Regions from separate parts of the Virgibacillus sp. Bac330 genome, predicted to be linked through region 1. Evidence: riboswitches for the same ligand, from Rfam matches in the RefSeq annotation. Region 1 holds a riboswitch; each other region holds the start of a gene.

What was found. Region 1 has a riboswitch for thiamine pyrophosphate ahead of tenA (thiaminase II). Riboswitches for the same ligand answer to the same signal wherever they lie in the genome.
Region 2: linked by a shared signal. The riboswitch ahead of D9780_RS11050 (ABC transporter substrate-binding protein) and the one ahead of tenA (thiaminase II) in region 1 are both predicted to bind thiamine pyrophosphate.
Region 3: linked by a shared signal. The riboswitch ahead of D9780_RS00055 (lipoate--protein ligase family protein) and the one ahead of tenA (thiaminase II) in region 1 are both predicted to bind thiamine pyrophosphate.
Region 4: linked by a shared signal. The riboswitch ahead of D9780_RS02345 (thiamine phosphate synthase) and the one ahead of tenA (thiaminase II) in region 1 are both predicted to bind thiamine pyrophosphate.

What each region holds. Positions count from the first base shown of each region.
Region 1 is NZ_CP033048.1:2,695,965-2,704,185, forward strand. It holds gene D9780_RS12480 (NAD(P)/FAD-dependent oxidoreductase) at 1-559, opposite strand, end outside; gene D9780_RS21665 (class II aldolase/adducin head domain-containing protein) at 1,018-1,200, opposite strand; gene D9780_RS12490 (DUF6434 domain-containing protein) at 1,241-1,741, opposite strand; TPP riboswitch at 2,141-2,234, shown strand; gene tenA (thiaminase II) at 2,357-3,049, shown strand; gene D9780_RS12500 (hypothetical protein) at 3,398-4,180, shown strand; gene D9780_RS12505 (cysteine hydrolase family protein) at 4,517-5,071, opposite strand; gene D9780_RS12510 (hypothetical protein) at 5,545-6,027, opposite strand; gene fba (class II fructose-1,6-bisphosphate aldolase) at 6,435-7,304, opposite strand; gene iolD (3D-(3,5/4)-trihydroxycyclohexane-1,2-dione acylhydrolase (decyclizing)) at 7,359-8,221, opposite strand, start outside.
Region 2 is NZ_CP033048.1:2,361,427-2,369,647, reverse strand. It holds gene tpiA (triose-phosphate isomerase) at 1-494, shown strand, start outside; gene gpmI (2,3-bisphosphoglycerate-independent phosphoglycerate mutase) at 491-2,029, shown strand; gene eno (phosphopyruvate hydratase) at 2,068-3,354, shown strand; gene D9780_RS11060 (hypothetical protein) at 4,117-4,413, opposite strand; gene D9780_RS11055 (helix-turn-helix transcriptional regulator) at 4,414-4,617, opposite strand; TPP riboswitch at 4,929-5,038, shown strand; gene D9780_RS11050 (ABC transporter substrate-binding protein) at 5,290-6,291, shown strand; gene D9780_RS11045 (thiamine-binding protein) at 6,388-6,678, shown strand; gene D9780_RS11040 (ABC transporter permease) at 6,678-7,442, shown strand; gene D9780_RS11035 (ABC transporter ATP-binding protein) at 7,487-8,221, shown strand.
Region 3 is NZ_CP033048.1:7,206-15,426, forward strand. It holds gene D9780_RS00035 (GntR family transcriptional regulator) at 1-352, opposite strand, end outside; gene D9780_RS00040 (PTS transporter subunit EIIC) at 792-2,330, shown strand; gene D9780_RS00045 (N-acetylmannosamine-6-phosphate 2-epimerase) at 2,332-3,030, shown strand; gene D9780_RS00050 (MurR/RpiR family transcriptional regulator) at 3,042-3,848, opposite strand; TPP riboswitch at 4,331-4,438, shown strand; gene D9780_RS00055 (lipoate--protein ligase family protein) at 4,793-5,611, shown strand; gene lipA (lipoyl synthase) at 5,604-6,548, shown strand; gene hprK (HPr(Ser) kinase/phosphatase) at 7,318-8,221, shown strand, end outside.
Region 4 is NZ_CP033048.1:524,759-532,979, forward strand. It holds gene D9780_RS02335 (acetamidase/formamidase family protein) at 1-787, shown strand, start outside; gene D9780_RS02340 (DinB family protein) at 916-1,377, opposite strand; TPP riboswitch at 1,663-1,773, shown strand; gene D9780_RS02345 (thiamine phosphate synthase) at 2,263-2,874, shown strand; gene thiO (glycine oxidase ThiO) at 2,858-3,967, shown strand; gene thiS (sulfur carrier protein ThiS) at 4,134-4,337, shown strand; gene D9780_RS02360 (thiazole synthase) at 4,342-5,106, shown strand; gene D9780_RS02365 (ThiF family adenylyltransferase) at 5,103-6,122, shown strand; gene D9780_RS02370 (ABC transporter ATP-binding protein) at 6,354-7,169, shown strand; gene D9780_RS02375 (nucleoside recognition domain-containing protein) at 7,353-8,221, opposite strand, start outside.

The DNA.
Region 1 (8,221 bases):
CGTGAGCCCTGAATTGTTCTCTTCGGTGAATTATTTTCACATTTTTTGCTATTGGCTCCATCATCATTGCCCAATCTACTGCTGAGTCTCCACCACCTAATATACAAACGTTTTTATCCTTATAACGATTTACATCTTGAACAAAATAGTGTAAGTTCTTTCCTTCGTATGTATAAGCGTTTGCTAATTTTATTCGTCGAGGTTCAAAGGCTCCTATACCAGCAGTAATAAGAATTGTTTTTGAATAATGCACTTCTTTGTCTGTAGCAAGTTGAAAATATTGGTTATTAACCTTTACTACATTTTCTACCGTTTGCTGTAATACAATATGGGGATTAAATTGCATTGCTTGTTCCGTTAACTGATTAATTAATACTTGTGCCTTCACTTTCGGATATGCCGCAACATCATGAATATACTTTTCAGGATATAATGCAGACAATTGCCCACCTAAATGAGGTAAGGTTTCGATGATTTTCACTTTCATCTGTCGTAATCCCCCATAAAAAGCAGCAAATAAACCTATTGGTCCACCACCTATAATCGTAACATCATACATACATTCTTCTTTCACTTTTTCACCTCCGCTTATAAGAGCTCTCTTCCTATTTTATCTAGGAGCTATTATTTCGTCCTGCATCCATGATGGTTTCCTATAGTGTATGAAGGGTAAATATTTCTTCTCATCTATCAAGCATTTAAATAGACGATTTATTTCATGATATATCTTTAGAAGAAATATTAGAACAATATTTTGTATGACGTTTTATAAACGGCATATAAATTAATGTTATATAGATAGTACCACCATAAATTAAATTTTGTCAATATTTTATTTAATTTAATTATTTTAATATTTTATAAGTATTATTGGAGACACAAATAAAACCCCTTCACTTCTAAAGGAGTTTTATCTAAAATGCTTATTCTTTTTTATCTTTGTTACACTGAGTTAAGAAGTAAGGGAGGAGGTTTATTTTATCCCAACTATAAAATGCTTTAAGACCGTTGTAAAATTCACTTTAGCGTATCTTTAGGTTGGCCATAATCTTTAAATCTTTCTACCATCATCGTCATTTCATCGTCGGCTAATATGATGGGATCACCAATTGCTTTGGACTGCCAGTACAAGCGAGCACAAAATTCCAGTTGCTCTGTAATAGCATAGGCTTCTGCAAGAGAACTGCCAACTACATTAATACCATGATTTGCTAATAAACAGCGTTAACAAGGCATCTTACTAAGCCTCGTTAACGCTGGTTCTCTTCAATATCCACTTTATCCTATCATCTGCTTCTTTCGTTTTGCACATCCCTATTTTTTCCAGCACGCTTATGGATGGCAAATTTGTAACCAAGCATTCTGCATGAATTTGCTCTACATGATACGTGTTACCTACATTTTCTTTAAAATAGTTTTGAATATGCGTAGAGAAGTGAAAATTCGGGATAATTGTTTTAAAAAAAGCCCGCACATGCTGACTACAACGATGATTTTCCGTAATTACAGTATCTAGGCTTAATTCGTCTTTTGTTTTTGCTTTTTTATTACCGCTTCTTTTCCGGGTTGGCTTTTTTATCTCACCTGTAAGCAAGAAAGTTTCAATGCGGTTCGTAAGTTCTAATTTTGATCCTGAAGTACCAATGTCATATTGCTTACAAAAAGATTGTAACTCTTCTTTTAACCAATAGTAATTTTTGAAAGCTTGCACATCCAAATCCTTAGTTAATACTGGTCTCAATTTACTACCCCCTAACAATTACATCTATTATAGAACATTTGTTGCTTTATTTCCACCTGCTATAACAAATACAAATAATATTAGAACAAAGGCTCAGGGCGCCCGTTTAGCAACGTAGGGACTGGAATGAATCGACTAAAGTTTTAGGAATCATGCTCCTGCAACAGGAGTATGCGCCGCCCCCCGGCAAGCCCGTCTTTATCCGGCCTTCCTATTTAGCACGAATCAATGATGACTTATCGTAGGACGATTCATGAAGTCGCCTAGTTGCTGGTCGCTGGAGCCAGACGTGGCTCATTCGGTTATTTGGTTATCCCATAGCATCAAATTTTTATGCTTTCTTATCTCTTGAAAAATACGGTTGACTTTGTATGACACTATGATATGCTTCAAGTATAGTGTTTCTACTAGGGGAGCCCAATGGCGGCTGAGACAATGACCCTTAGAACCTGATCTGGTTTGTACCAGCGGAGGGAAGTGGAAAACTACTTAACAGCGTTATCTGTTTCATGTTTATGTGTATGGACAAAAGTCCTTTTACACAGATAGATTGCGTGTATTAAGTATATCCCTTTCTTCCTCGAGCAATGAAATATGTATGAGGAGGAATTTTTTATGTCATTTACAGACACATTACGAGAGGTAACCGCAAAAAGTTGGGAGCAAAGTATAAAACATCCATTTGTAAAAGGGATCGCCAAAGGTGATTTATCCCTAGACATTTTCAAGTATTATATTTTACAAGACATTTATTACTTAAAGCACTATGGAAAAGTCCATGCCTTAGCAGCTACATTGGCTGAAGATTTTCAAGTAACGGCGATGCTAGCTGACAAAGCAAAAGGAACTGCACAAGCAGAGCTAACCGTGCATAAACAGCATGCAGAAATCTTAAACATCACAGATACAGATTGGGATCATTTCAAACCAGCCCCAACTGCTTACGCTTATACATCACACCTATATCGCGCTGCAGCATCTGGAAGTCTAGGTCAAGCGATTGCAGCCATGTTGCCTTGTTATTGGTTATACGCAGATATCGGAAAAACGTACCAAAATGCCAAACCAACCGAAGAAATCTATCAAAATTGGATCGCTACCTATGCAAGCGACTGGTTTCAAGATTCAACCAATGAACAGATTAAGTTACTTAATCAAATTGCAGCCGAATCTACCGAGAAGGAAAAAGAAAAGATGAAAGAGCAATTTATCATTGCTAAAGAATACGAGCTTGCCTTCTGGGAGATGTCCTATACAAAGGAAAATTGGTTCTCTGACAGACATTGGCATGAGCCTTCGATGGCTTAAATGACCACCTGCTGGATTAAACCCGCAATTTAAAGTTAAATAAATACAAATTCAGTGAAAGAAAACTATCTTTCACTGATTTTTCAATGGACAGAATCATCTATCTGTAAGCTTCAGGTTGATGATTATTTCTTATCATTGTTAACATATAGAAAAATGGAACTGCAATGGACATAGCGATTTTTTTCTTTATAGTAACGTTATATCCTAATCTCCAATTTATTTCAACATGATAAAGAACGAATAACAATTCTTTATAGCTAGGAATGAATTCGCTCTATATCCAGTCAAAACGATTTTGTAGTGAAAAAATTGTCTCATATTTATTGATTTTGAAGGAGCGTTAATATGAACACTCTCCCCCTTTTATTTAGAAAACTTATTACTTCTTACATACTTACTATTTTTACTGCTATCTACTTTGCAATTTCTTATCTATTCCCAATAGAATCAGCTTCCTATTATTTAGAAGTGGACTTTTTAGGGTGGACTTTCATTTATAGCATTTATATTTTTCCTGTACTGCTTTTATATGGAAGTCCTATTTCAATTATAGTAGAGCTCATTCATAAAAAAGGCATCTTTAAAAATAAATGGCTTTACATTTTATTACATAGTTTATTTGGAGGATTTTTCGGTATTATTGTGGTGACTCTTGACTCTTTTCTTTTTAATTGGTTATTCATTTTATTTGGCGCATTTCTGGCATTATTATATGCTGTGATTGATCGCATTCTCTATATAAAAATAAAAAGCAAAAAAGCAATTTGGATTAGTCTATCGTTTCCAGTTATTATATTGGCATTCATGTGGGGCGGTTTTCAATTTGCATCAGAGCCTCTCCCTCCATTTACTGCAGAAGATGCTATAAAATTTGCCTCAGAGGGAGATGAAATGCTAGCAAAATTCCCACAAAAAGAAGGTATTTCTAAAGTGGAAATTGACGGATACCATATAATCCAAGAAACAAAAGCTGAAATTATTGATGATGATACTTATATCATCTATTTTTTCGAAACATGGAGTAAAAATGGCGAAAGCGATTCATTTTCTATTTCCTATAAGATAGACCGCATTTCTTCAACTTTGCACAACTCAGATTGGAACTATAACCGTCCATTTGAATATTAAGTCTATCGATGAATTTGAGGTGTTGGAAAACAGATTTTTTTGAAAGAGGACAATAGTTAAAGCGAACCCAGTGTACATGAAGTGAACTCCAATGAGTGGTTCTTCCATCCCCCCACTGGTTGTTAGCACCTCAAGGGTATGACTTAAAGGCATCTGAACGAATCTGAATTTAGGGCTGTTATCTACCACTCAGACTTGATCAACGCACATCTTCAATTCGAAGCGGGAGTCTTATAACACCTTATACCCGGATAAAAACCCTGACTGCATCATTTTCTAAATTATTTGAGATAAACGAAAGGATTGCATAATTGCACCTTGTAATGAAATATTTTTTTATAAACTGTTAATTAGTTGCTCCGTTGTCCGTATCGTGGCAAATTCACCATGCAATGTAGCCATAGATACATTATGTATAGTTTCTGCATCATAATATCTATTATGTTGATCTTTCAATCCAAATGCTGCAGTAGCATCTGAAATCAGATATGTATCAAACCCTAAATTACCACTCATTCTTGCAGTCGTTGATACACAATGCGGTGTAGTCAATCCCATAATTACAACGGTTGATACTTCATTTGCTTTTAATTGTTCTTCTAAGTTAGTACCAATAAAACTACTGTTTACTTTTTTTGTAATGATAACTTCCCCCTCGATTGGTTCAACTATTTCTTTGATAGCAAAGCCTTTATTTGCCATATGAAATACGGAATGAGGATTATCAGACGTGTGTTGTATATGAAATACTATCCACTTCTTTTCCCTCCAAAATTGTAGTATTTTTCTCATATTCTCTTCTGCTTCTTGATTATTTCTCTCACCCCATTTTTTATCATCAAATGCCTTTTGGACATCGACCAAAATTAAAGCTTTTTTCGTTTCACTCATGAGTTTCTCCTCCTAATGTTTTATTTACCATTGATAATTATGCTCATATTGTAAATGCAAAATTTAATATTTTTTCCAGAAAGAAAGCTAATTTAAGCAACTAAATTGTGAGCCATTTCTTTAGCCAACTTTTGAATACCTTCTTGTACATCATTAAGACAATTGAACTGTCGGTTGGGTTTCTATTATTCATTGTACTTCCCCTTCCTCATCTACTTTTAGATTAATAGAAATATTTCAAGGTTTATATTTTTTGTCAAAAGCTAGGTAGAGTACCTTTATTGCCATACATGGATCCCTTTATGGTTTAATTTGCAATATCACCCACCGGCATTCTCCTAACTTATACTTATTGAATACCATCATAAAAAACACCCAACAGTTAGTTTAATATCGCGCTAACTTCAGGGTGTCCTATCTGTATTATTTACTCTATCATGTAAGAATGCAAGCAAAAGTAAAATGAAATGAACCTATGCACATTCCTTCAAAATACAAATTCCATATTGCTTTAGTTCCTTATGAATCACTGGACTATCAGCTATACCTTGACAATAACTGTATTCTAAGAAAACCGCATACATACTGTTCCATGCAGCCTCTAATTCGGTAAGTAAGTCCTTTTGTTCCGTAGTAGTTAACGCTGCTTGCAATTGCTTAAAGATTTCATCAGCATGATCTTCTTCTTTTTTTAAATTTGAGTTTATTAAAGCATTACGGTAAGCAACTTGATGAATGCGCTCAACAAAAACGATGTTATTAAATGCCTTTCGTAATATATGCTGCTTAGCATCTTCTGTTTCTTTTTCGTCCGTAAACATATATCCTACTTGTTCATCGCACAGTATTTCTTCTGTTTGCTTCGCGTGAAAGAAATTATACATGTGGTTCCATTCATTTACCGAATTAAAACAACCCGATGTTTCTTGAAAAACGGCCAAAGTGCTCGCTTTCATATTGGCATCCCTCCATCAAAGTTAAGTTATCTTATTCCTCGCACACGCCTTCTACTATCAAGGATTTTAATCATTCAAAAAATTGTTCATTTGAAAAGTAATTTAGATAATTATACAATATTTCACCTCACTAAAATTAAATTTTCAAAATTAATCTGTACAATTATACTAACATATGTTCGGTTTTTTTGCACAGTTAAACCTCTTAAGATAGGAAAGCTTTTTTACCTATACCCACATTCGTTCATAGGTGGATTTGTTCATTCTTTCATCAACAATTTCTTGATTAACGTCATAAAATAACCGCAGAAAGTCACAAAAGCAAATTCGACCCCCTACGGTTACTATGATGTTTCAAGTTTAGTTAACTATAAGTTAAACACAAAACAAAGCATCAACGATTACTTCTATTCTACTTTATTCATTGCTTTATTACTTGAACCAAATTCTTGGATTTTTTCATGTACTGTTTCCTTTATTGCCTGTTTACTTAACTCCAATAATTTCTTTGGCTCATATACTTCTGGATTTTCTACCAAACTTTGTTGTAGTGCTTCTCTCCAAGCTATATTCATTTCAGTATTAATATTAATCTTAGCATGCCCTAAGCGTATTGATCTTTGCAGTTGGTCTAACGGTATTCCACTCGCTCCATGTAAGACAAGTGGGATTTCAACTTCTTTAGATATTTCAGCCATCTGCTTAAATCCTAGCTTTGGTTCACCAACATACTTGCCATGTACAGAACCTAGTGCAGCAGCAAGCGCATCAACTCTTGTTTTCTCCACAAGCTCTACACATTCTCGTAAATTGGCATAACAAATATTGCCTATTAGACCATCTTCATAACCACCAACCGTACCAATTTCTGCTTCAACGGATACACCATTTACATGTGCATAGTCTACTACTTGTTTCGTATTTTTAATATTCTCATCAATTGGAAAGTGGCTACCATCGTACATCACAGAGCTATATCCAGCGTCAATCGCTTCAAAACATCTTTCTACACTTTGCCCATGATCCAAATGTAATACAACCGGAACAGTAATTTGCTGAACTTCCATTAGATTACGAACCATATTAGAAATTAGTTTGAAACCACCAAGATAATCCACCAATCTATCCGAAGAAGCAATAATAACAGGAGCCTTTGCCTCTTGAGCTGCCTCTAATATAGCTTGTGGCCAAATAAGACCATTGATGTTAAAATGTCCTACAGCATATCCTGCTTGCTTAGCTTGAGGAAGTATATCATTTAATGTAACTAATGCCATGTTCATTTCTCCTAATTCATTTTGCAAAGCTTTCTCATTTACGTTAGTTATTCCTTAATAACCTTTCGCCTGCTTCATTGCTTCTTGCTTATTTTGAAATGCCTTATTTATACTTTCCTGTTTAGAAACTTCAGATAAACCGACATTCCACCAACTTCCCTCATAGCCATCTGACATTGTTTTTGGAAGAACTTTAATTTCAATTAATGTGGAATTTGGTTGTTTTTTCGCATCTTCAATAGCTAGTCTCAATTCATCAAGATTACTTATTTTATAGGTCTTAGCGCCGTAACCCTCTGCTACTTTTGCATAGTCTATGTTTAAAATTGTACCAGCTGCTGTTCTAAATTCTGTTCCTTGGTTTGCGCACCCGTTACCCATTTGTAGATTATTAATACAACCAAATCCAGAGTTATCAAATAGAATAATATTAATTTTTTTATTGTATTGAATAGCTGTAACAAGTTCCGAATGTAGCATTAAGAAACTCCCATCACCAACAAAGGCATACACTTCTTTATCTGGTTCCGCTAGACGTGCTCCTAATGCACCAGCAATTTCATACCCCATACAAGAGTAACCATATTCCAAGTGATACGTATTAGGAACGACCGGATTCCATAATCTTTGCATATCTCCTGGTAATGAACCAGCCGCCGAAACAACAATAGCGTCTTCATTAAGCGATTCATTTAATGCAACAAATACTTCTGTTTGCGTTAGTTCTGTCTGTAAAACATTTGCGTATTCGTTTAACGTTTCTTGTGAAAATTGTCCGTCTATTTCAGGAACAAAATCTTTCCGTTTAAATTGAACATTTGCTAAACGAGTTCTTTCATCTAGCCATTCCCTTTTTAATTCTTCTAATTGCGTACCATAATTTGCCTTATATCCTTCTAATAGTGGCGCTAACTCTT
Region 2 (8,221 bases), 330 kb from region 1:
CTTATGTTGTTTTAGGGCATTCAGAGCGTAGAGAATATTATAACGAGACAGATGAAACAGTGAATAAGAAAGTGCATGCTGCATTTAAACACGGACTAACACCAATTGTTTGTGTTGGTGAAACACTAGAACAGCGTGAAGCTAACGAAACAATGGATCATGTCGAAATGCAAGTTACAAAAGCTCTAGAAGCGCTTAGCGAAGAACAAGTTGCTAACACAATTATTGCCTATGAGCCGATTTGGGCTATTGGTACAGGAAAAACAGCAACGAGTGAACAAGCAAATGAAGTTTGTACGCATATTCGTGAAGTGGTTGCAAAACTTACTTCTAAAGAAACGGCGAGCAAAGTCATTATTCAATATGGTGGCAGTGTAAAACCTGCAAATGTTGATGAATTACTGGCTCAATCCGATATTGATGGTGCATTAGTTGGTGGAGCAAGCCTTGAACCAGCATCATTCTTGCAATTAGTGGAGGCAGGTGCCAAATGAAACAAAACAAACTAGCGGCATTAATCATCTTAGATGGTTTCGCTATTCGTGACGAAGAAAAAGGGAATGCTGTCAAACATGCGAACAAGCCTAATTTTGACCGCTATTGGAATCAATACGCCCATAATCAGCTAACAGCTTGTGGTGAAGCTGTCGGTTTACCAGAAGGGCAAATGGGTAACTCTGAAGTCGGTCACTTAAATATTGGTGCAGGGAGAATTGTGTATCAAAGTTTAACCCGTGTTAATCTATCGATTAAAGAAGGCGAATTCTTTGAAAAAGAAGCGTTCATAAAATCGATGCAACATGCGAAAAAAAATGGGAAGGCGCTACACATTTTTGGTTTGCTTTCTGATGGTGGTGTACACAGCCATATTAATCACCTGTTTGCGCTTTTGAAGCTTGCAAAAGAACAAGAACTAGAGAAAGTTTATATCCATGCATTTTTAGACGGACGAGATGTTGGTCCACAGACTGCTAAAACATATATTAAGCAAACACAAGATAAGATAGCAGAATATGGAGTTGGGCAAATTGCGACGATTTCTGGACGTTATTATTCCATGGATCGGGACAAGCGTTGGGATCGTGTGAAAAAAGCATATGACGCCATGGTGTACGGAGAAGGTCCGAAATACACGGATCCACTCGCTGTTGTGGAAGAGTCTTATGCTAGTGAAATCTATGATGAGTTCGTCATTCCATCCGTTATTACGAATGAAGCTGGTGACCCAGTTGGAACTGTGGAAGATGGAGACTCCATTATCTTTTACAACTTCCGTCCAGATCGCGCTATTCAAATCTCACGTACATTTGCCAATGAAGATTTTCATGACTTTGACCGTGGAGACAAAGTGCCGAAAAACTTAGACTTTGTGATGTTAACGAACTTTAGCGAAACAGTAAACGGCTATGTTGCCTATGAACCGGTTAATTTAGATAATACAGTTGGTGAAGTTTTAGCACAGCATGATATGAAGCAATTGCGAATCGCTGAAACGGAGAAATACCCACATGTTACGTATTTCATGAGTGGGGGACGTGAAGCGGAATTTCCAGGTGAAAAAAGAATTTTAATTAATTCACCAAAAGTAGCGACATACGATTTAAAACCAGAAATGAGTGCTTACGAAGTGACGGACGCGTTATTAGAAGAACTCGAAACTGGTGACCGTAATGCGATTATTTTAAATTTCGCCAATCCAGATATGGTAGGACACTCTGGAAAATTAGAGCCAACTGTTAAAGCTATCGAAACCGTTGACGAGTGCCTCGGAAAAATTGTTGATAAGATTATTGAACTTGGCGGACACGCTATTATTACAGCTGACCACGGTAATTCGGATGAAGTCATTACACCAGACGGAAAGCCAATGACTGCTCATACAACGAATCCGGTTCCTGTTATCGTTACAAAAGAGGGGATCAGCTTACGTGAAGGCGGAATTTTAGCAGACTTAGCCCCAACCTTACTTGATTTATTAGATATTGAAAAGCCAAAAGAAATGACTGGCGAATCATTAATAAAATACTAAAACTAACAAACGTTTTGAAAAAAAAGGAGACGATTTGAATGCCATATATTACAGATGTTTACGCACGCGAAGTTTTAGATTCTCGCGGTAATCCAACCGTTGAAGTAGAAGTATTTACAGAATCAGGTGCTTTTGGTTCTGCATTAGTTCCTAGCGGAGCTTCTACAGGAGAATATGAAGCAGTAGAATTACGTGATGGCGATAAAAGCCGCTATCTAGGTAAAGGTGTCTTAAAAGCAGTGCAAAATGTGAATGAAGTAATTGCACCTGAACTATTAGGAATTGATGTAACGCGTCAAAATATTATCGATGCACTAATGATTGACTTAGATGGCACTGATAATAAAGGAAAATTAGGTGCAAATGCTATTCTAGGTGTTTCCATGGCTGTTGCACACGCTGCAGCAAGCTATTTAGAAGTACCACTTTACAACTATCTTGGTGGATTCAATGCCAAAACATTACCGACACCAATGATGAACATTTTAAATGGTGGGGAACATGCAGACAACAACGTAGATATTCAGGAATTTATGGTTATGCCAGTAGGAGCAGAAACGTTCCAAGAAGCACTTCGTACGGGCGCAGAGATTTTCCACTCCTTGAAAAATGTATTGAAATCAAAAGGTTACAACACTTCTGTAGGAGATGAAGGTGGTTTTGCACCTAACCTTGGCTCTAACGAAGAAGCATTACAAACGATTGTAGAAGCTATCGAAGCAGCTGGCTATAAGCCTGGTGAAGAAGTGAAATTAGCAATGGACGTAGCCGCTTCTGAAATTTACGAAGATGGCAAATACAACTTAAAAGGCGAAGGTGTTGTACGTACTTCTGCAGAAATGGTTGATTGGTATGAAGATATGATTAGTAAATATCCAATCGTTTCTATTGAAGATGGTCTAGATGAAAATGATTGGGATGGTTTCAAACTTCTAACAGATCGTCTAGGCAAAAAAGTACAACTAGTTGGAGATGACTTGTTCGTAACCAATACAGAAAAATTAGCTAGAGGTATTGAGCAAGGAATTGGTAACTCCATCCTTATTAAAGTGAACCAAATCGGTACTTTAACGGAAACATTTGAAGCTATCGAAATGGCAAAACGCGCTGGTTACACAGCTGTTATCTCTCACCGTTCTGGTGAAACAGAAGATGCTACCATTGCAGACATTGCTGTAGCAACAAATGCTGGCCAAATTAAAACAGGTGCTCCATCACGTACCGATCGTGTAGCTAAATACAATCAATTACTACGTATTGAAGATGAATTAGCTGGCATGGGCGAATACGCTGGAAAAACAGCATTTTACAACTTGAATAAATAACAAATAGTTAACGGCCTCCCTGTTCGTGTAATAGCGAATAGGGAGGTTTTTAATTGGCTTTTCACCCGCAACTTTAAGATAAACGAGGTTATATATTACTTTGTAGTGAAGGATTGGGAAGCTTTTCATGCTATCCAAACTAGCTTTCAGAAAATGCTTAAGATTCTATGGCTATAGTATAAAAAATACAATGATTTTCGTTATAGAGACTTGTTGGTAAGTCAAGTTTTTCCTTCTTTCCGCTGCGTTACTACATGAAGGTCAGGTATGGCTCTTCCAGCCAAACATCTATAAAGGTTTTTGGCTTTATTATGGTTTGTGCTTTAATTAGTGCAGTCATCTATTTCATATTGTTTAGGATCTGGAGCCTATCTGAAAATAATGGAGGGAATAGAGAAATAGCGTAAATGAAAAATTGGTGTAAAAGAGGTAGTAATTGTATAGGGTGACGTTTAGAAACCGAGAAAGCTAATTACAAATAAAGAATATTTATGGTAGTCCTGAATGCTAGTAAATATTATAATCTTGCAAAAAGTACCGAGAAAGGTATGTAAATAAAAAAATAGTAATGAAGAAATAGCTAAAAGATTTATGTGAACAGCTTCTTGATAGCGATTACAAGAAGGTAGTCGAGCAGCTTTAATTATCATCATTAATATGTAATTGTATTGTCTAAATCTAGCTTAAGTATAAACACGTTGCTAGTTTTTTCTCGAGAATGAAATCAGCTTAGAGCATGTTCTTTGTTGTGCTATCTACTTTTCAAATTTCTTTCTTCCTAATAATAGCTAAATACACGGATGATATAACACCTTGTAACAAAAATATCGCTAAGACATAAAAAGGGAAAAATTCTAACTCCATGATGTTAAAAATAGCTGTCAAGAACATACCTAGAAAAATTCCACCAGTTAAAAAGTTATATGATAGTGACTTAACTCTTAATAAAATAAGTCGACCTCTTTCATCTCTCGATTCAACTGATTTTTCAAAGTTTGATTTGTAAAGTTCTGAAACAATAATAATTACTAAAAAAATCATCACTAAGGTTGTAGACATTTAAATTTCCTCCTTGTAATTAAAAACTTCTGTAATTGGTTTACCTAAAGCTTTTGATACTTTAAATGCTAAAATGAGTGAAGGGTTATACTTTTTATTTTCCATAGCTGTAACTGTTTGGCGGCTTATACCTACTTCTTCAGCTAGTCTTTGTTGTGTCCATTTCTTTTCTGCCCTACATACTGCTATTCTATTGCTAAGCATGATGACCACCTTCTTTAGTCGTAATTATTAAAGGAACTTAAAGATATATTAAAAATATTACTTAGTAAAGTATTATATTCATAATGTAAAATATTATATTCTTTATGTCAAGTTTTTTATTCAATAAACATTCATTTTCCGAAGTTTATGTATTTATTATTTGTTACAGTTATTGGATATGTTTAATAAAAACATTTGGAAACAAGACATAGTTAATGCTATTTCCTTGCACAAAAAGACCTATTAAAACTTGCTAAATCCCTTCAAATATGGCATAGTTACTTATGGAAAGACAACTATTTAATAGCATACAAGCGTTGTAGGGGGACCAGTGTTGCTGGTTGAGATTGTATCCTTAAGATACGGACTCTTAGAACCTGATCTGGGTAAAACCAGCGTAGGGAACATGTCGATAAGAAAGTATCATTTGCATGTGCAAAAAGCCCTAGGTGTACGTAATCGCCTAAGGCTTTTTTTAAACTCATGCGTGCTTTTCAAAATGATAAACATCCAATATCAACAAAAAACCTAAGAGAGAATGGATTGTTGCTAGACTTCCCAATCAGGTTATTTATCCATCAATGAAGGGGAAAGCTAAGTCGATCGTGAAATAAAGTTTTCCTTATTCTCTGCACCTTACATAGCTGTAGTTATACTGGAGGAGGAGACAGATTGAAAAAATTTATTATGCTTAGTTTGCTCATTGTTTTACTAACAGCATGCAATGCAAATGACAGTGAGCAAGGTAAAGAAGAAAAATCAGCAGATAAAGCACGAAAAGAAGTTTCTGTAGTGCTTGATTGGACGCCAAATACGAATCATACAGGACTCTATGTAGCGAAGGAAAAAGGCTACTTTGAAGAGCAAGGATTGGATGTTGATATTAAGATGCCAGGAGAAGCAGGTGCTGATCAATTAGTGGCTTCTGGTAAGGCTGATTTTGGTGTAAGTTACCAAGAAGGGATTACGGAAGCAAGAGTACAAGATATCCCTATTGTATCAATTGCAGCAGTTATTCAGCATAATACGTCTGGATTTGCCTCGCCAAAGGAAAAAGATATTACAGAGCCTAAAGACTTCGAAGGAAAAACGTATGGCGGCTGGGGTGCCCCCCTTGAAAAAGCAGTAATTAGCTCGTTGATGAAGCAAGATGATGCTGACGTTGAGAAAGTGGACATTGTTAATATGGGCGATACCGATTTCTTTACTGCGGTAGAACGTGATATTGATTTTGCTTGGATATTTTATGGTTGGACAGGCATTGAAGCGGAACTTCGAAATGAAGAGATCAATATGGTTTATCTTACTGATTATACGGAAAAATTAGATTACTATACGCCAGTATTGGCAACCAATGAAACGATGATAGAAGAAGACCCAGATACGATTAAGCAATTTTTAGCTGCTGTAACAAAAGGGTATGAACTAGCAATTGAAAACCCTGATGAAGCGGCCGAGATTTTAATTCAAGCCGAGCCTGATTTGGACGCAGACTTAGTAAAAGCAAGTCAAAAATGGTTAGCGGATAAGTATCAAGATGATGCAGCTAGATGGGGCGAACAAAAATTAGAAGTATGGGAAAATTATTCGACCTGGATGTATGACAATGATTTACTGGATAAGCCTCTGGATAGCGAAAAAGCGTTTACGAATGAATTTTTACCAAACAATTAAGCAAGAGCAAGGATTCGTTAAACAATAAATGAGCAAACGTCACATTATTTTGTGGCGAACACTTAGATTCAAAACAGAAGTAACGGAGGAGACGTCATGGCTAATGCACTTGTAAGTGTACAAATTATACCAAAAACGAAAAACGGGGAAGATGTAATTCCTTATGTAGATGAAGCGATTGCAATTATTGATGCTTCTGGGGTTCCTTATCATGTAAGCCCTTTGGAAACGACGATGGAAGGGGAAATATCCAACTTGCTTGAGATTGTGGAGAAAATGAACCAGCGGATGGAAGAATTAGGTTGTCCAAGCGTTATTTCGCAAGTGAAGATATTTTTCCAGCCATCAGGGGCTTCGATGGATACGTTAACGGAGAAATATCGGTAATGGATAGGAATGTATTGAGAAGAGGATGGCGGCCAGCTTTGGTCCTCATCCTCTTGATTATCATTTGGGAGACAGCAAGTAAGCTATTTGAGGTTCCGGAGTGGATCTTGCCTCCTCCTACATCTATTGGGCAAGAAACCATCATTGGCTGGAGCGATTACAATCATCATCTCTGGGCAACCATTCAACTATCTGTGATAGGATTTGTTATTGGCAGTAGTGTTGGAATCCTAGTTGCTATTTGTTTACATTTAGTGCCAGTTTTACGAGAGGCGATCTATCCATTATTAATAATTTCACAAAATATCCCAATCATTATTTTAGCTCCATTACTCGTTGTTTGGTTCGGCTTTGGCATATTACCTAAATTAATTGTGATTACACTCGTCTGTTTTTTTCCAATCACCATAGCTACTTTGGGTGGGTTTCGACAAACAAGTCGTGAATTACATCATTATATGCTAATGGCTGGTGCCAATAAACGGCAAATCTTCTTCAAATTAGAATGGCCACATGCTTTACCATCCCTATTCAGTGGCTTGAAAATCGCAGCTACTTATAGTGTAATGGGGGCAGTTATTTCCGAATGGCTTGGTGCGAGTAAGGGAATTGGTTATTATATGACACTTGCTTCCTCATCGTTTCGAACGGATCGCGTATTTGTTGCGATTTTGTTTATTGTCACGTTAAGTTTACTGTTTTTTGGACTGCTTTCTTTTGTAGAACGAAAAGTGGTAAAAGCGCCTGCTCAAGAAGATGAATAATAACGCTATAGTTTTTCATTGCGATATGGAAGAAGGAGAATGAAATGGGGAAATTAGACGTACAAAATGTAAGTAAATCGTTTGGTAATCAGCAAGTGTTACAGCAACTTTCTTTTTCGGTTCAAGATGGTGAGTTTGTGTCTATATTAGGTCCATCAGGGAGCGGGAAGAGTACATTATTTAATATAATTGGTGGCATTACCGCTCCAGATACAGGTGCTATTTATTTAAATGGACAGGATATTTCGGGATTACGTGGAAATATTAGCTATATGCCACAGAACGCTTCGCTTTTTCCATGGCGAACAGTTTTACAAAATGTTTTGCTTGGGGAAGAAATTGTTCTTGGCAAGACAGATGAAGAAGAAGCACGGGAAATGATTGCCAAAGCTGGGTTACAAGGTTACGAGCAAGCATACCCGCATGAATTGTCAGGAGGCATGAAACAGCGTGTTTCTTTTCTTCGTAGTATGAAGAGTCCACAATCGATGATTTGTTTAGATGAACCTTTTTCTGCTTTGGATGAATTTACGAGAGCGGAAATGCAAAAGTGGTTACTATCTATATGGGAAAAACATCGAAGATCCATTTTGTTTGTTACCCATAATATTGAAGAAGCATTATTTTTATCCGATCGAATTCTTGTATTGTCAAATAAACCAGCAAGGATTCAAAGGGAGCTTGTTATCCCCTTTGAGAGACCACGTGAAGAGGAACTTGTGTTAAGCAAATCTTTTTTAGATTATAAAAAACAGCTTTATTATGAATTGAGGGAGTAA
Region 3 (8,221 bases), 1.8 Mb from region 1:
GATCGTTGTGCGCGACCTCTAGCTGCTGACTTAAATATTCATTTGCTGGAATAACAGTGATCGATAGAACAAAGATTTTTGCCTCTTTTCCTTGAATGGCTACCTGATCGCTATAGCGTTTCACCGTTTGGGTTAACGTTTGCTTTAGCTTTTGATCAGCTACAAAGGTACCCCTCCCTTGATGACGTACTAAGTATCCTTCGAGCGTTAATTGGTTTAGGGCAGTTCTAACTGTAGTACGACTTACATTAAAATCTTTACACAATTCTAGCTCTGTTGGAATTTTGTCCCCTGGTTTATATTTGTTCGCTTTAATTTGGTTCAGTAGTTCTTCTTTAATATAGGCATGCAAGGATCCGCATATTATTCATACAGTCCTTTTGTTCCTCTCCTTGGTTTATGAATAAATAGTAGGGAATGAAAGGAAATGTCCCCCTGCTTCATGCAGGTTCACTTTATAAACGTTAGAAAAGAAAAGTTTGTTAAAAGAATAAGAGGATAATATTTGCACTTGATTAAAATTATTATCTGTTTTATAATATTTTTGTAAATAGTTTACAAAATGCTTTTCAATCCAATCAAAAACGTTTTTAAAACCATTCGAGAAAAGTTAAATTACCTTCAGTCTTTATGGGCTCCAATTTAGCCAAACAACCATGTTGATTGCGAATGATTGTATTTAAATGACATTATTTTTGACATGGCGAGTGATGTTTTTATTGCTTTGAAAAGTAGACGCTTACAGATTGTGGAGCTTATTTGACAACATAGAAGAGATGAGGTGTTTAGAAATGAAAAAGGCATTATTTGAGCAAGCGCAAAGGTTTGGGAAATCGTTTATGCTTCCAATTGCAGTGCTACCTGCAGCAGGTTTGTTGCTTGGGATTGGAGGAGCTTTTAGTAATCCAGCAACAATAGAGGCATACACCTTCCTTGATCAGAAATGGTTACAAGCTATTTTTACCATTATGAGTTCAGCTGGTAGTATTGTTTTTGCAAATCTTGCATTGATTTTTGCCGTAGGTGTCGCAATAGGGCTGGCAAGAAATGATAAAGGTACAGCAGGTCTAGCAGCTGTATTGGGGTATTTAGTTATGAATGCGACAATTAACGCAATGCTGACTATTACTGGTAAATTAGCTGAAAATAATTTAGCTGAAGTTGGTCAAGGAACGATACTAGGTATTCAATCTTTAGAGACAGGCGTATTTGGTGGTGTTATTTTAGGGCTTTTAACTTATTTCCTTCATCAACGATATAATAATGTAGAACTTCCTAAATTTTTGGGTTTCTTTGGTGGGTCAAGATTCATACCAATTATTACAGCATTCATGTCCATTCTATTAGGTGTCATTTTATACTACATTTGGCCAATCATCCAAACGGGGATTTTCTCGCTTGGTGGGCTAGTAGAGGCAACCGGTTATTTAGGAACGTTCTTATATGGATTTATTTTGCGGTTACTTGGTCCATTCGGTTTACATCATATTTTTTACATTCCATTTTGGACAACAAGTCTTGGTGGATCGATGATCGTTGACGGTACTTTGATTGAAGGGACGCAAAGAATCTTTTTTGCTCAGTTAGCACAGCCCGATGTAGAGCAATTTTATATTGGAACTGCTCGATTTATGGCTGGCAGACATATTACGATGATGTTTGGTCTCATTGGAGCTTGTCTGGCTATTTATCAAACGGCTAAGCCGAAAAACAAAAAAATCGTACTCGGATTAATGTTATCAGCTGGATTAACCTCTTTTTTAACAGGGATAACAGAACCAATTGAATTTTCTTTCTTATTTGTTGCTCCGATTCTGTACGTTATTCATGCTTTTTTTGACGGGCTAGCGTTTATGTTCGCACATATGTTTGAAGTAACCATTGGGCAAACTTTTTCAGGTGGTTTTATTGATTTTATGCTCTTTGGTGTCTTGCAAGGCGTTGAAAAAACAAACTGGATATGGGTTCCAATTATTGGTGTGTTCTGGTTTTTCTTATATTATTTTACATTCCGCTTTGCGATAACAAAATTCAATTTAAAAACACCTGGTCGTCAAGAAGAAGAGATGGATATGCAAATATATACTCCAGAAGAACAAGCACGCGCTATTATCGACGGGCTTGGTGGTGAATCCAATATTAAAGATGTAGATAATTGTGCCACACGATTAAGGGTGAGCGTATTCGAGCAAGATCAAGTACAAAAAGAAGCGCTCATGAAAACTGGTGCCAAAGGTGTTGTAGCTAAAGGAAATGGAATTCAAGTAATCTATGGCCCAGAGGTAACGACGATTAAAAACAATATTGAGAAGACAATGGGAGATTTGTAATATGTATGTTAAACAACTAGAGAATCAGCTAATTGTATCTTGTCAGGCGTTAGAAGATGAACCACTGCATTCTTCAGAAATAATGGCAAAAATGGCCTTAGCAGCTGTACAAGGTGGTGCTAAAGGTATTCGAGCCAACTCAGTAGCTGATATAGAAGCAATAAAGCAACAAGTAAACGTTCCAATTATTGGTTTAATTAAACAAGATTACAAGGATAGCGATGTTTATATTACACCAACAAAAAAAGAAGCGTCCGCTTTGCTAGATGCAGGTGCAAATATTATTGCAATGGATGCAACGATGCGAAAGCGTCCAGAAAACGAAAACTTAGAAGAAATGATACGCTTTATCAAGGAGCAATCTGATGATACCGAGCTAATGGCGGATATATCTACAGTAGAGGAGGCAAAACGAGCGGAATCGCTAGGTTTTGATTGTGTATCGACGACCTTAGTAGGATACACACAAGAAACGGCAGACCAACATATCGCAGCCAACGATTTTCAATTATTGCGTGAGATGCAATCAGTAATATCCATTCCAGTTATTGCTGAAGGAAAAGTTAGTACACCAGAAACAGCTCTAGCAGCTCTTAGGAATGGCGCTTTTTTTGTTGTAGTTGGTAGTGCCATTACTAGACCGCAATTAATTACGGAAACCTTTGTAGATGAAATTCAAAAATATAGTAGTAACCATTAAGTTGGTTACTGCTATATTTTTTTGTATTCTTCTAATTTAGCTAGGGTCTGATTATAAGTAGCATGTGCCTGTTCATCTGTTAAAAGCATCATACTAAGAATGTCTAAACAAATTAGAATAGATAATTGACTGTTCATAAAACCTTTTGCTTGATAGTGCTGAATACTTGTAGTGTATAGAATCGCATCAGATTGATGTGCTAAATTTGTTTCGGAAAAATTTGTAATAGAGACAATTTTTGCTCCTTTTGATTTGGCGATGTGCACACTATCGATCACTTCTTTCGTTTGACCAGAAGAAGATATCGCAATAACGACATCACTTTTGGTAAGAATCGAGGCATTAATAACCATTGCGTGCGAGTCTGTATGTGTATCTACACTATACCCCATTCGAGTTAATCTTATTTTTAGTTCCTCAGCAGATAAGCCTGAACTGCCAATACCGTAAATATGAATTCGATTTGCCTCCTGTATCCAGTTGGAGACACGTTCATAATCATTCATGGTTGCTATCGAATGTGTGGATTTAATGACAGAATGATAAACTTGAGCCGCTATGTCTATTACTTCATCCGACTCCACTGTCTGTTCGACCGCATCTCGTAATAATATTTTAAATTCTACAAAGTTACTTACGCCTACTTTTTTACAAAAACGCGTAATCGTAGCTACGGAAACATCGATACGACTTGCTAAATCTTTAATATGTATATTTAACATATGTTGACTATTATTAATGACATAATCAGCTACTTTTTTTTCCGTTTTACTTAAGGTTTGATATTTTAACAGAACTTCATCGAGAATCGAGTTCATTTTTGTAGCCTCCATATTAGATCATTTTTTAAAACCATTTACCCCGTAAGATTTCCAATCCAAGATTGGAAGAAGTGAGCTGAACAAGTCTAAGTGGGAACAGCTAAATCTCTTTTCGTAAGAGACCTTTAGGTCATACCCTTGGGCTACTAAACAATTGGCGGGGGTGAAACAAAACTCTCCCCCAACGAATTGAAGATTTATTAGATGTAGGTAACGAGTTAAATTTAACTCTGTATAGAGTGATTTTTAACGTGCTTATAAACCATGATTTTCTTTCCTAATAATATTATATAAGAGCATGGATTTAAATGCGAATGCAGTATTTATGAGTAGAGTTGTTTAAGCGCTAGGATCATTTAATATATACGGACGTATTTAATAAATTCACACTTTACATTTTTTTGTATTATTGCTAACCTTAACTTAGCTAAAATAAAGTTTTTTTAAAAGCATTGCAACAAGCAAATTTTTTCTTAAACTGTTAACACTAGGGGAGCTAGTTGATGAGCTGAGAGGAACGGTGCACGTTCTGACCCTTTGTACCCGAACAGGATAATGCCTGCGTGGGAAAGTGTGGTCATACCTGACTGCATTTCACGTAAGCGGAATGCGGTTTTTTATTTTTGTATATAACGTGCTGTAAGATTTCAATCTCCATTTAGGATAGGTAAGTAGCAAGTCTAAATATTAAATAAGAGCAAGTTGCGTCTAAGTCCCTTTTGTGTAACAGATTTTTGATACATATCCTGGCATGATAGGTAAACTTAAATTTTAGCATGTAACATATAAAAATAGGTAGCTTTCGCCATAAGACTTGGCGTTATGATGATTTTCTAATAAAATGAATGATAGGTAAAATATTACATTAAATAGTAGTCCATTTGACAATTATGGTATAACCTTCCACATACAAAATTTGACTTTACTGGAGGCGGTTGTAAATGAAAGAGCAATGGGGATTTTTAGAAAATGTACCTCATGATGCTGCGATCAATATGGCATTAGATGAGGCACTATTGCATTGGCATAAAGAAGGGAAAATACCTCCAACATTACGCTTTTATCAATGGAGGAAACCAACGCTTTCTGTTGGGCACTTCCAAAAGATAGCAGGAAAAATTGATTTAGATGGCATAAAGAAACATCAATGCCAATTGGTTCGCAGAATGACTGGAGGAAGTGCTGTGCTTCATGACGATGAATTGACATACAGCATTGTTATTTCAGAGTCACATCCAGCAATTGCTTCCTCTATTCGTCAAGCCTATTATGATTTATCAAAAGGGATTTTGGAAGGGTATAAAAACTTGGGCATTGAAGCGGGGTATGCGGAATTAGCTTCAAAAGAAAGAAGCAATATTTGTTTTGAACGCCCAGCATTTTATGAAATGGTTGCAGATGGTAAAAAACTGTCAGGGAATGCGCAAACGAGAAAAAAAGGCGTACTTCTTCAGCATGGCTCTATTCCTATTTCCATGGATATAGACATGTTGTTTGATATGTTTGTTTTTCCAAGTGAAAAATTAAAAGCGCGAAAGAAACAAGCTTTTTGGAATAAAGCGACAACGATAAATCGAATCTTGCAAAAAGATGTATCCTATGATACTGTAAAAGCCGCATTTAAAAAAGGTTTTTCAGATGGGCTAGGTATTGAACTTACCAAATTTTCATTAACAAAAAGTCAGTGGAATGAAGTGTATCAGTTAGCTGAAAAAGAGTACGCCAATTTACCATTAGAAGGAGTGGTTTCACATGTCTAAAAACAGTACAACTTTAAGAAAGCCCGAATGGTTAAAAACGAAAATTAATACGAACCAATCTTATCGTGGTTTGAAAAAGCTTATGCGTGAAAATCGCTTAAATACCGTTTGTGAAGAAGCTCGTTGCCCGAATATTCATGAATGTTGGAGCGAGAGAAAGACAGCAACTTTCATGATTTTAGGAGACACGTGTACGAGGGGATGTCGTTTTTGTGCTGTTAAAACAGGGCTACCGAATGAATTGGATTGGGGAGAGCCAGAGCGTGTAGCAGATTCCGTTGAAATCATGGGGTTAAAGCATGTTGTAGTTACAGCTGTTGCTCGAGATGATTTAAATGATGGTGGGGCAGCTGTTTTTGCAGAAACGGTGCGAGCAATTAGACGGAAAAATCCTGGTTGTACGATTGAAATTCTTCCTTCTGATATGAAAGGCGACTATGAAAGTTTACATACGCTTATGGATAGTGAACCAGATATTTTTAACCATAATATTGAAACGGTGCGAAGGTTAACAAAACGAGTACGTGCGCGAGCGATGTACGATCGGTCACTCCAGCTTTTACAGCGAGTAAAGGAAATTCGACCAAACACGCCAACAAAATCAAGTATCATGGTTGGTTTAGGTGAAGAAAAAGAAGAAATCATTCAAGCGATGGATGATTTACTCGCGCATCAAGTAGATATTATGACAATTGGTCAATATTTACAGCCGACAAAGAAGCATTTAGCAGTTGAACGTTATTATCATCCAGATGAATTTGAAGAATTAAAGCAAATTGCTTTGGAAAAAGGGTTTAAACATTGTGAAGCAGGCCCTTTAGTGCGTTCTTCCTATCATGCCGATGAACAAGTAAGCAAGACCTCTGCACAACGAAGAATTGATTATATGAAAGGGTATGAAAATCAAGAAAACAAGCAAGTTGATTTTCAATTTTAATATTAACAAAGGTTATCTAATTGTAAAATATTAAACTTTATCGTACAGGGATCCAATTTTTTGCCAAGTTATGTTTCTATTAAGAGCCACTTTTATCAAGTCCTTCTGTTTATTAAGGAGGACTTTTTTATTCTTATATCTATTGTCGTGCACAAGAACGTAAAATTGGATCCTAACAGGTTTTTGTAAAAGAACATGCTATCTTATAAAATGAATGTTAATGAGTGGAAGCTACTCTCTACCTACTTATTGTAATTATCCCAAGGGAAGGGCTTAAATCTCCTCTCCCAATAGCTTTACAGCATCCCCAAAGGATAACTGCCTCCTTTTAAGTCAACACTAAACAGAGTGGCTTTTCGTTGATAGATGAGAAAGTATAAAATTTGATGCTATGGCGTAACCAAATAACCGAAGAACCCTCGTCCAGCTCCAGCGCCTAGCAACTAGGCGACTTCACTCCATTGCCTTAAGCTAAGTCAACATCGGTTTGTTCTAAATAGGAAGGCCGACTAAAGACGGGCTTAGGCCCAAAGTCGGCATATTCCTGTTGCAGGAGCATGATTCCTAAAACTTTCGTTGATTCGTTTCAGTCGCTACGTTGTTAACCGGGCGCCCCGAGCCTTTGTTGTAAATTTTCATACAAAGAGTTATTGTGAAATATAATACAAAATATTCACTATTTGCAGACCAAGCCTCACGAAACTTTCATCACACATTATCGTATATAATAGTACATAGTTATAGCAGATTAGAAATGGAGCGTATCATGATGAAATCCGTCACTGTAAAACAATTAGCAGAACAGTTTAGTTTAGAAATATTGGCCGGAGAAGTTGAATTGAACCGACCAATCACCAAGCCGAGAACGCATCGGCCGGGGCTTGAATTTATTGGGTACTTTGATTTTTTTCCTATGGAACACGTGCAAGTATTAGGGAAAAAAGAAATTACTTATTTACATCAATTGACACATGAGCAGAGAAGATCACGAATTGGCAATATCGTAAAGTACCATCCACCTTGTTTTATTGTAACTTCAGAACAGGAGGGGTTGATGTATTTAACCCAATTTTGTAATCAGGAAGGCATTCCTCTACTTCGGACAAAAGAGCCTACATCAACATTTATTGAAAAATATGATGCTTACATGATTAAAGCATTGGCTCCAGAAACAGCCATTCATGCTGTTTGTGTAAATATTTTTGGACTTGGAATTCTCATTCGCGGCAAATCAGGAATTGGCAAAAGTGAAATTGCCCATACACTAATTGGTAGAGGTCATCGGTTAGTCGCAGATGATATCGTTGTGTTAAAGAAGCTAGGTCCGGATACGTTGTTAGGTACACATAACCAAACGAATAAAGAGTTCCTTGCTTTGCGTAGCGTTGGACTTCTTAATGTTGTTCGCATATATGGTCAAAAGGCCTTTCAAGAAGAAACGCGTATCGCGCTTGATATACATTTAACAGAATGGGAAAAGGATGCTTTAAACAACGAATTGGAACTTGAAACAAAGACGAACGATTATATGGGTGTTGCTATACCAGCAATAGAAATTCAATTACAGCCTGGACGTGATGTCGTAGGATTAATTGAAGCTGCGGCAAATAATTGGTACTTACATCAACAAGGCTATAGCGCTGCAGAAGAATTTATTCAACGATTGGAAACAG
Region 4 (8,221 bases), 2.2 Mb from region 1:
TAACGAAATGAAAAGTGAAGATGATTTATTCCACACCGTCGGGTGGGATAAAATTAATCCAGCGACAGGACCGTTGTTTGTGGAAGACGCCAGACTAGGAGATACATTAAAAGTGGATATATTGGATATTCAAATTGCTAACCAAGGCTTAATGTCCATCACACCAAAAATGGGGGCTTTAGCAGGTAGTTTTACTGATGAAAAAACAAAAATTATTTCTATACATGATGGGAAAGCTATTTTTAATGAAACTCTACAATTACCGATAAAACCTATGATTGGAGTTATTGGAACTGCTCCACTTGATGAAGATGTGCCAACAGGAACGCCAAAAGATCACGGTGGAAATATGGATTGTAAACGAATTGGAATAGGATCTTCCCTTTATTTACCGGTAAATGTAGAAGGGGCTCTTTTGGCAATGGGAGATGTACACGCAGTTATGGGAGATGGTGAGGTAGTTATTTGTGGATTAGAAATTGCTGCTGAAATTACAGTTAAAGTTAGCGTAATTAAAGGACAACCTTATCCACTTCCCTTTTTAGCTGATGACAAACACGTAATGACGATAGCGTCTCGTGAAACGCTAGATGAAGCTTCTAAGCAAGCAACGAAACATATGCATACTTTTCTTGTGAATATACTGAAAATGGAAGCGCATGAAGCAGCAATGTTTCTATCTGTGGGAGCAGATTTAAAAATTTGTCAAATTGTTGATCCGTTCATGACATCGCGAATGGAACTTCCAATGTGGGTACTGGATAAATACGGTTATCAACTACTGTAGAGAACAAGTTTTACGATTTCTATGTGAAGAAAAGGTGAAGTGAAGGAAAAATAAGCATATAAAAATGAATGGTCTTTATTGAGAGAAATGGTAGGGGGAAAACTCCCCTATCCCCCTACAAGTGCAAGTCATTTTCTTTTTGCAGCGATTAAATGAATTGTATGTATCTGACCAGTATGATGTGCTTCATGGAATGTAGCAACTTTTGCTAGTCCGCCGATTGTATCTTGCCCTAGAAAAGGTTTTTCCAATGGCGTAGCAAAATATTCCGCGTCCAGTTTCATAGCACGCTCCATTTGTTGTTGTAGTTTTTCTCTTAATTCTGTAAGGGATGGCACATTATTTGGCCAATCAGCAGGTTTTGTACCGTTTCCAAATAGAGAAATAAATTCCTCTGGTAAATGCTTTGTTTGGTTCGGGAAACCAAATAGAAATTGCTCCGCAACAGTTAAAATATGTCCGATATGCCAATGTACCGTATTATTTAGTTCGTCTAATTGTTCGTCAATTAGTGATTCATCTAGCTTATCTAGTTCAATAAACAGCATGTTACGATTCAACGCAAATTGTTCAATTAAATCTTTACTCATTTTTCATCCCCCTATTTGTTCAATTCGAGATTAGTATAACAGAGAAGTTATAAGATGAATAGTTTTATACCTATATATGTATAAGAAATGTTGTTTTGATTTTTTACATTGATTTCATTGTTACTGATACTACCGAAAGCGAATTGCGGATTTGACACTTAGAGTTATTAGACATGTTCCCAGTCTGGAGCCGAAGTTTTAAGTACTTTAAAGGTAATGGAAGGAAAATGCTGGACATATGGTTTTATGTGCTGTAAGGTAGAAGTTAATAAAATGATGAATATTTGAAATCGCTAGGGGTGCCATTTTTAATGGCTGAGATCAACGTGCAACGTTGGGACTCTTTGAACCTGAACTGGCTAACAAACCAGCGGAGGAAAGTGACTGTAAGACTATTTACTGTACATAGTCTTGCTTCTATATATGTGTATACATGTCACTTTTTCCGACGTTGGAGAAAGTGACATTTTTTTGTTCCGGTCTAGGAAATTATAAAATTTTAGCAGCTATGGGTAAACTAACTAAGTTATTTAGCCACGTCCGGCTCCAGCGCCTTCAACTAGGCGACTTCGCGAAATTGCCCTACGGGATAAGTCATCATCGGTTCGTTCTAAATAGGAAGGCCGACTAAAGACGGGCTTGCCGGAGGGCGCCGACATACTCCTGTTGCAGGAGCATGATTCCTAAAACTTTCGTTGATTCGTTCCAGTCGCTACGTTGCTAACCGGGCGCCCCGAGCCTTTGTTCCACTATAAGAAAATCCTTGGAACGCATAAGGTAGTCTCTATCATCATGAAAAGCATTCGCTTTTCATGTCAAGATGTGTTGTATAAAAAGCCTTCCATTTTTCCACAAAACTGGATTAAACGAATAGGAGGGGACCTAATGCAATTATATGCGGTAACGAATGGAGAAACGGAAGAGACAAAATTAATCAATACAATACTAGCAATTGCTCCTTTCGTAGATCACATCATTTTAAGAGAAAAACAGAAATCGAGATTCGAATATTTGCAATTTGTGCAGGTATTAATAAACGGCGGTGTTCCAAAAGAAGTACTTTGTATTCATACGCATGTTAAAATTCCGTTTTTAACGGGAGTAAATCAATTGCATTTACCTGAATACTGCACAAATATAGGGGAGATAAAGCGCTTATTTCCCTCTTTAAGGGTGGGGAGTTCTGTTCACTCTTTGGAAGCGGCAAAATATGCTGAAGATAATGGGGCAGACTATGTGATGTTTGGACATATTTATCAAACAAATAGTAAACCAGGCATAAAACCAAGAGGATTATACCAATTGGAACAAATCATTCATGCACTTACAATCCCAGTCATTGCAATTGGTGGGATAACAGGAGATAGAATATCCCATTTTAAAGATATTGGGGTAACAGGTGTTGCTGTCATGTCGGGGATTTTTAGTGCAACTTGTCCAAAAACAGCTGCTATGAGCCTACGTAAGGAGGTAGAGAAAATTGAAGGATCATTATGAAGTTGTCGTTGTTGGCGGTGGAATTATTGGTCATGCTGTTTCGTATCAATTAAATAAAAATAATGTAACTACCCTTGTTGTTGAAAAACAGCAAAGTGGAAGAAAGGCGACAAAAGCAGCTGCCGGAATGTTAGGTGTACATACGGAAAATAGTAATGCAAATGAGTTTTATAAATTTTGTCAATCTAGTAGAGATATGTATCAGGAATTAAATTGGGAATTGTATCAACTAACATCTATCGATATTCAGTTAGCTTCTGGAGGCATGGTGGAGCTCGCTTTTCATGAACAGGAAAAACAAGCAATAGAATTAAAGCGACAAGCTTTCCCAAATTTAGAATGGGTGGACCAAAGGCAACTGAAAGCATGGTATCCCATGTTAGGCAAAGAAGCGATTGCTGGCATTTACATGGAGACGGATGGGCACGTGGAACCCTCACGAGTTTGTGAAGCTTTTAAACAAGGGGCTATTGCAAAAGGAGGCAAGGTGAAAGAGGACTGTCATGTATGGAACATAAACCACGTTGGCAAAACTTTTCACTTGGATACAGATGAAGGTTTGATAACAGCTGAGCGCGTAGTAATTGCTACAGGGGCTGAGAGTGGGCGATGGTTTACAGCAATGGGGCTAGTTAATCCAATGATACCAGTAAAGGGGGAATGTTTATCCGTTATTTCTAGCGATATTCAGTTAAAACAGACACTCTTTTGTAAGGATTTTTACCTTGTACCAAAACGAGATGGTCGCTATGTTATTGGCGCAACTTCCGAACGTTACAATCAATCGTCCTATATTTCTGTGGGAGGAATTGAATCTTTGCTAACGCATTTTAATACTATTTTTCCATCCTTTCGTAATGCTAGGATAGATTCCTTTTTAACAGGTGTGCGACCTGGAACAGAAGATGGGATCCCTGTTATTGGAGAGCATCCTTATTTACCAGGTCTTTATTATGCTACTGGGCATTATCGAAATGGGGTATTGTTGGCACCTGCAACGGCGCAATTAATTGGTGACCTAATAATGAATCAAAGCCAAAAAAATATTGGAAACCTAGTGTCTCCCCAGCGTTTAGCGATGGTTAATAGCTAAAACTAGAAAGATATTTCCGAAGATACGCACTATTAAGTCGAAGATGTATTTTATAAAAAACTAGCTTCAGATCAAGTTTTTTTATGGGGAGCCTATGTTTTGCTAGGATGATGCATTCACATTTTTGGCTTTTTCTATATTGCTATAAAAGAGAGGAGGATATGGTGTGGAACTGCACGTGAATGGAGAGACATTGCATTTTGCCAAAGATACGATGACAATGCTTGATTTGTTAGAAGCTTATGACATCGAAGAAAAAGTAGCGGCAGTAGAAAAAAACAAAGAAATTATTCGCAAAACAGATTATTCACAGACGATTTTGGAAGACGGAGATAGAATTGAAATTGTTCATTTTGTAGGGGGAGGTTAAACCAATGTTACAAATTGGAGATAAAACATTTGCATCTAGATTACTGTTAGGAACCGGAAAATACCCCAGTTTTCAAGTGCAAAAAGAAGCGGTAAATGTATCGGAAGCAGAAATTCTAACCTTTGCTGTTAGAAGAATGAATATTTTTGACGCAAAAGAACCAAATTTATTGGAAGAATTAGATTTAAAGAAATATACCTTATTGCCGAATACAGCTGGAGCTAAAACGGCAGAAGAAGCAGTGCGGATCGCACGTTTAGCGAAAGCATCTGAACTCTGTGATATGATTAAGGTAGAGATAATTGGATGTGATAAAACATTATTACCCGACCCATTTGAAACAATGAAAGCATCTAAGCTGTTACTTGAGGAAGGTTTTACCGTTTTAACGTACACATCGGATGATGTCGTATTAGCAAGACAGTTAGAAGAAGCTGGTGTACATGCAGTCATGCCGGGCGCTTCTCCAATTGGCTCTGGGCAAGGAGTTGTAAATCCGCTAAATTTGCAATTTATTATTGAGCAATCGAATGTTCCTGTTATTGTTGATGCGGGGATTGGAGCAGCAAGTGATGCTAGTTATGCCATGGAATTAGGCGCTGACGGAATATTATTAAATACGGCTGTATCTGGAGCGGGTGATCCGGTTAAAATGGCAAAGGCGATGAAACTTGCGGTTGAATCAGGGCGATTAAGTTATGAAGCGGGAAGAATACCGAAAAAAACATATGCAACCAAAAGCAGTCCAGATACGGCGATGATAGAATGATAAAACAGCGTTACTCACGACAGGAGTTATTTGCTCCCATTGGAACAGAGGGTCAACAAAAACTAGCTAATAAGCATGTCGTTATTGTTGGAGCTGGTGCATTAGGTAGTGCAAATGGGGAAATGTTAGCTCGTGCTGGTGTTGGGAAAATCACCATCATTGACCGCGATTATGTGGAGTGGAGTAATTTAAGTAGACAACAGTTGTTTACAGAAGAAGATGCAGCGCACGCTCATACGAAAGCTAAAGCGGCATCTAGGCGGTTGCAAGCAATCAACACGTCCATTACAATTGAAGGAGTTGTTGAAGAATTTGCAGCCGAAACCGCAGAAGTATTCATGGAGGATGCTGATTTTGTAATTGATGGAACGGATAATTTCAATACGCGGTTTATTATTAATGATGCTTGTGCCAAATGGCGTGTACCTTGGGTATATGGAGGTTGTTTAACGAGTTATGGCATTGTTTTAGTCATTATGCCTGGAAAATCGCCTTGTCTACAATGTTTAATTGATCAAATTCCGCAGCAAGGGAGAACTTGTGATACGGTTGGAGTGATTGCTCCGGCTGTTCAAATTACCGCAGCATATCAAACGGCAGAATGCTTGAAATATTTAACCGGATACGAAATGTCGCAAGAACTGCTTAATTTTGATGTTTGGGAACGAAAGCATGTAGCAGTGAATGTAAGTCCGTTAATCAATCCATGTTGTCCGTCTTGCTCCGCGAAGGCAACGTACCCATTTTTAATGAAACAACAAGGAATACAGACAGCCGTTCTTTGCGGAAGGGACACGGTGCAAGTACGTCCTGCACAAACCAATACATTGTCTATTCCTGCCTTAGCAAAACAGTTAAAACCGTTTTCAGATTCGATGAAAGATAATGGGGAATTATTAATTTTCACGATTAAAAAAAACCGTTTTGTTGTGTTTCAAGATGGTAGAACTTTAATTCACGGTGTAAGTGACGTAGAACAAGCAAAAAAGTTATATCAGCGTTATATTGGAGCTTAAACGATAAGCCGATAAGCCCCCTGACTTGTGGCTTCAGGGGGCTTATTGTTCATTTTACATAAAAATCACTTTTGTTAAGGTCGCGCAGGGAAACAACTCGCTTGCACGGATGAACGCCCGATTCTCTTCTAAACGGTTTGTGCTAAATGAAAATATAAAATATTAAGTTTATATAGTATAAGGTGAATTTTTCTAATATTATGGATAACTATTTAGCGAGGAGGAGCTTAGTTGGAAAATGTAATTGAATTGACAGATGTCTCGTGGAAAAGAAAAGGGGAGCATGTTTTAGAACAAATAAACTGGCGCGTCGTCAAGGGGGAGCATTGGGCTATTTTAGGATTAAATGGGTCTGGAAAGACAACACTGTTACAAATGATTACTGGCTATATTTGGCCAACTACTGGAAGTGTTTCTGTTTTGGGAAAACCGTTTGGAATGACAGATTTACGACTGTTACGAAAAAATATCGGTTGGGTAAGTTCTGCACTAAAAGAAAAACTAAAGGCCACGGATTTGGCTGAGGCAATTATTTTAAGTGGAAAACACGCTTCCATCGGTTTATATGAACAAATAGAGAAAACAGATATGGAACGAGTTACTACATTAATGGACCATTTAGGGATCGGGTATTTGCAAGGTCGAGCATATGGAACGTTGTCTCAAGGTGAAAAGCAGAAGTTGCTAATTGCTCGGGGATTAATGGCTCGACCACAATTACTTATTTTAGATGAACCAACCAATGGTTTAGATTTTTTAGCTCGAGAAGAATTGTTAGCTTTTATTCAGCAATTGGCAGAGCGGCAGGAAGCACCGACAATATTATTCGTGACGCATCATATTGAGGAAGTTTTGCCGATTTTATCACATGTATTATTGTTAAGAGAGGGTACTGTTTTTCAACAAGGAAAAACGATAGAGTTATTGTCTTCGGAAACATTAACGCAGTTCTATCAACTTCCGATTGAATGTGACTTAAGAGATGACAGGTTATGGGTAAGAAAAAAGATGCAATCATTTCCGACCAGCTTGCATGAACAGGATTAATGCAGCGTTTAATATGGAACAATTTTTAAATGAAAGAAAAACTGCCTACATGGGTGGCTACCCTCGAAAGTGATTTTTAACTCTAACTCTCGGAGGTCGGTACCATGTATAGGCAGTATTGGTTTGTGAACATTTTTTAAAAGAAGTCTATTGCGAGATCTGTAATCGAACAAGTATAGAAGTCTATACCCAGCCAAAGCCTTTTACGACTTGCGCAATAACAAATGTGACGACAATGGCGATAGTAGTAGGTAATATAAAGGCGGCCGACGTCCATTTTATACTTTTTGTTTCTTTCCAAATGTTGAACATGGTTGTACCACAAGGGTAATGCAATAAAGAAAATAGCATCATATTAAGCGCTGTTAACCACGTCCATCCATGGTCAAGAAATATTTGTTTTAAATCGTTTAAGTTATCTACTTCGATCATCGATCCTGTTGCAAGATATCCCATTAAAAGAATCGGCAGGACGATTTCATTTGCAGGAAAGCCTAAAATAAATGCCGTTAAAATAAAACCATCCAAGCCAATCGCTTGTGCAAAAGGGTCTAAAAACCCAGCAAAATGTTCAAGAACACTTTGATCACCAACGAAAATATTCGCTAAAATCCAAGTAATAACGGATGCTGGTGCAGCAATAATGACGGCTCTTTTTAATACAAACCATGACTTATCCAATGTAGCTCGAACAATCGTATTCCATATTTTCGGTTTTCTGTAAGGTGGCAGTTCCAATGTATAGTGTGAAGGCACACCGCGCAATAATGTTTTGGAAAGAGCCCATGAAACAAAGATAGTCATGATAATGCCAAACAATACAATTCCTACGACAACGGACGCAGCAACAAACGTATTCATACCGCCTGAAAATCCAGCCGCCATAAATAAACCTGCAAGGAGAATTAATACTGGCCAGCGCCCATTACACGGGACAAAGTTGTTTGTCAAGATGGCTATCATGCGTTCCCGTGGTGACTCGATAATGCGTGAAGACATGACCGCTGCAGCATTACATCCGAACCCCATTGCCATTGTTAATGATTGTTTAC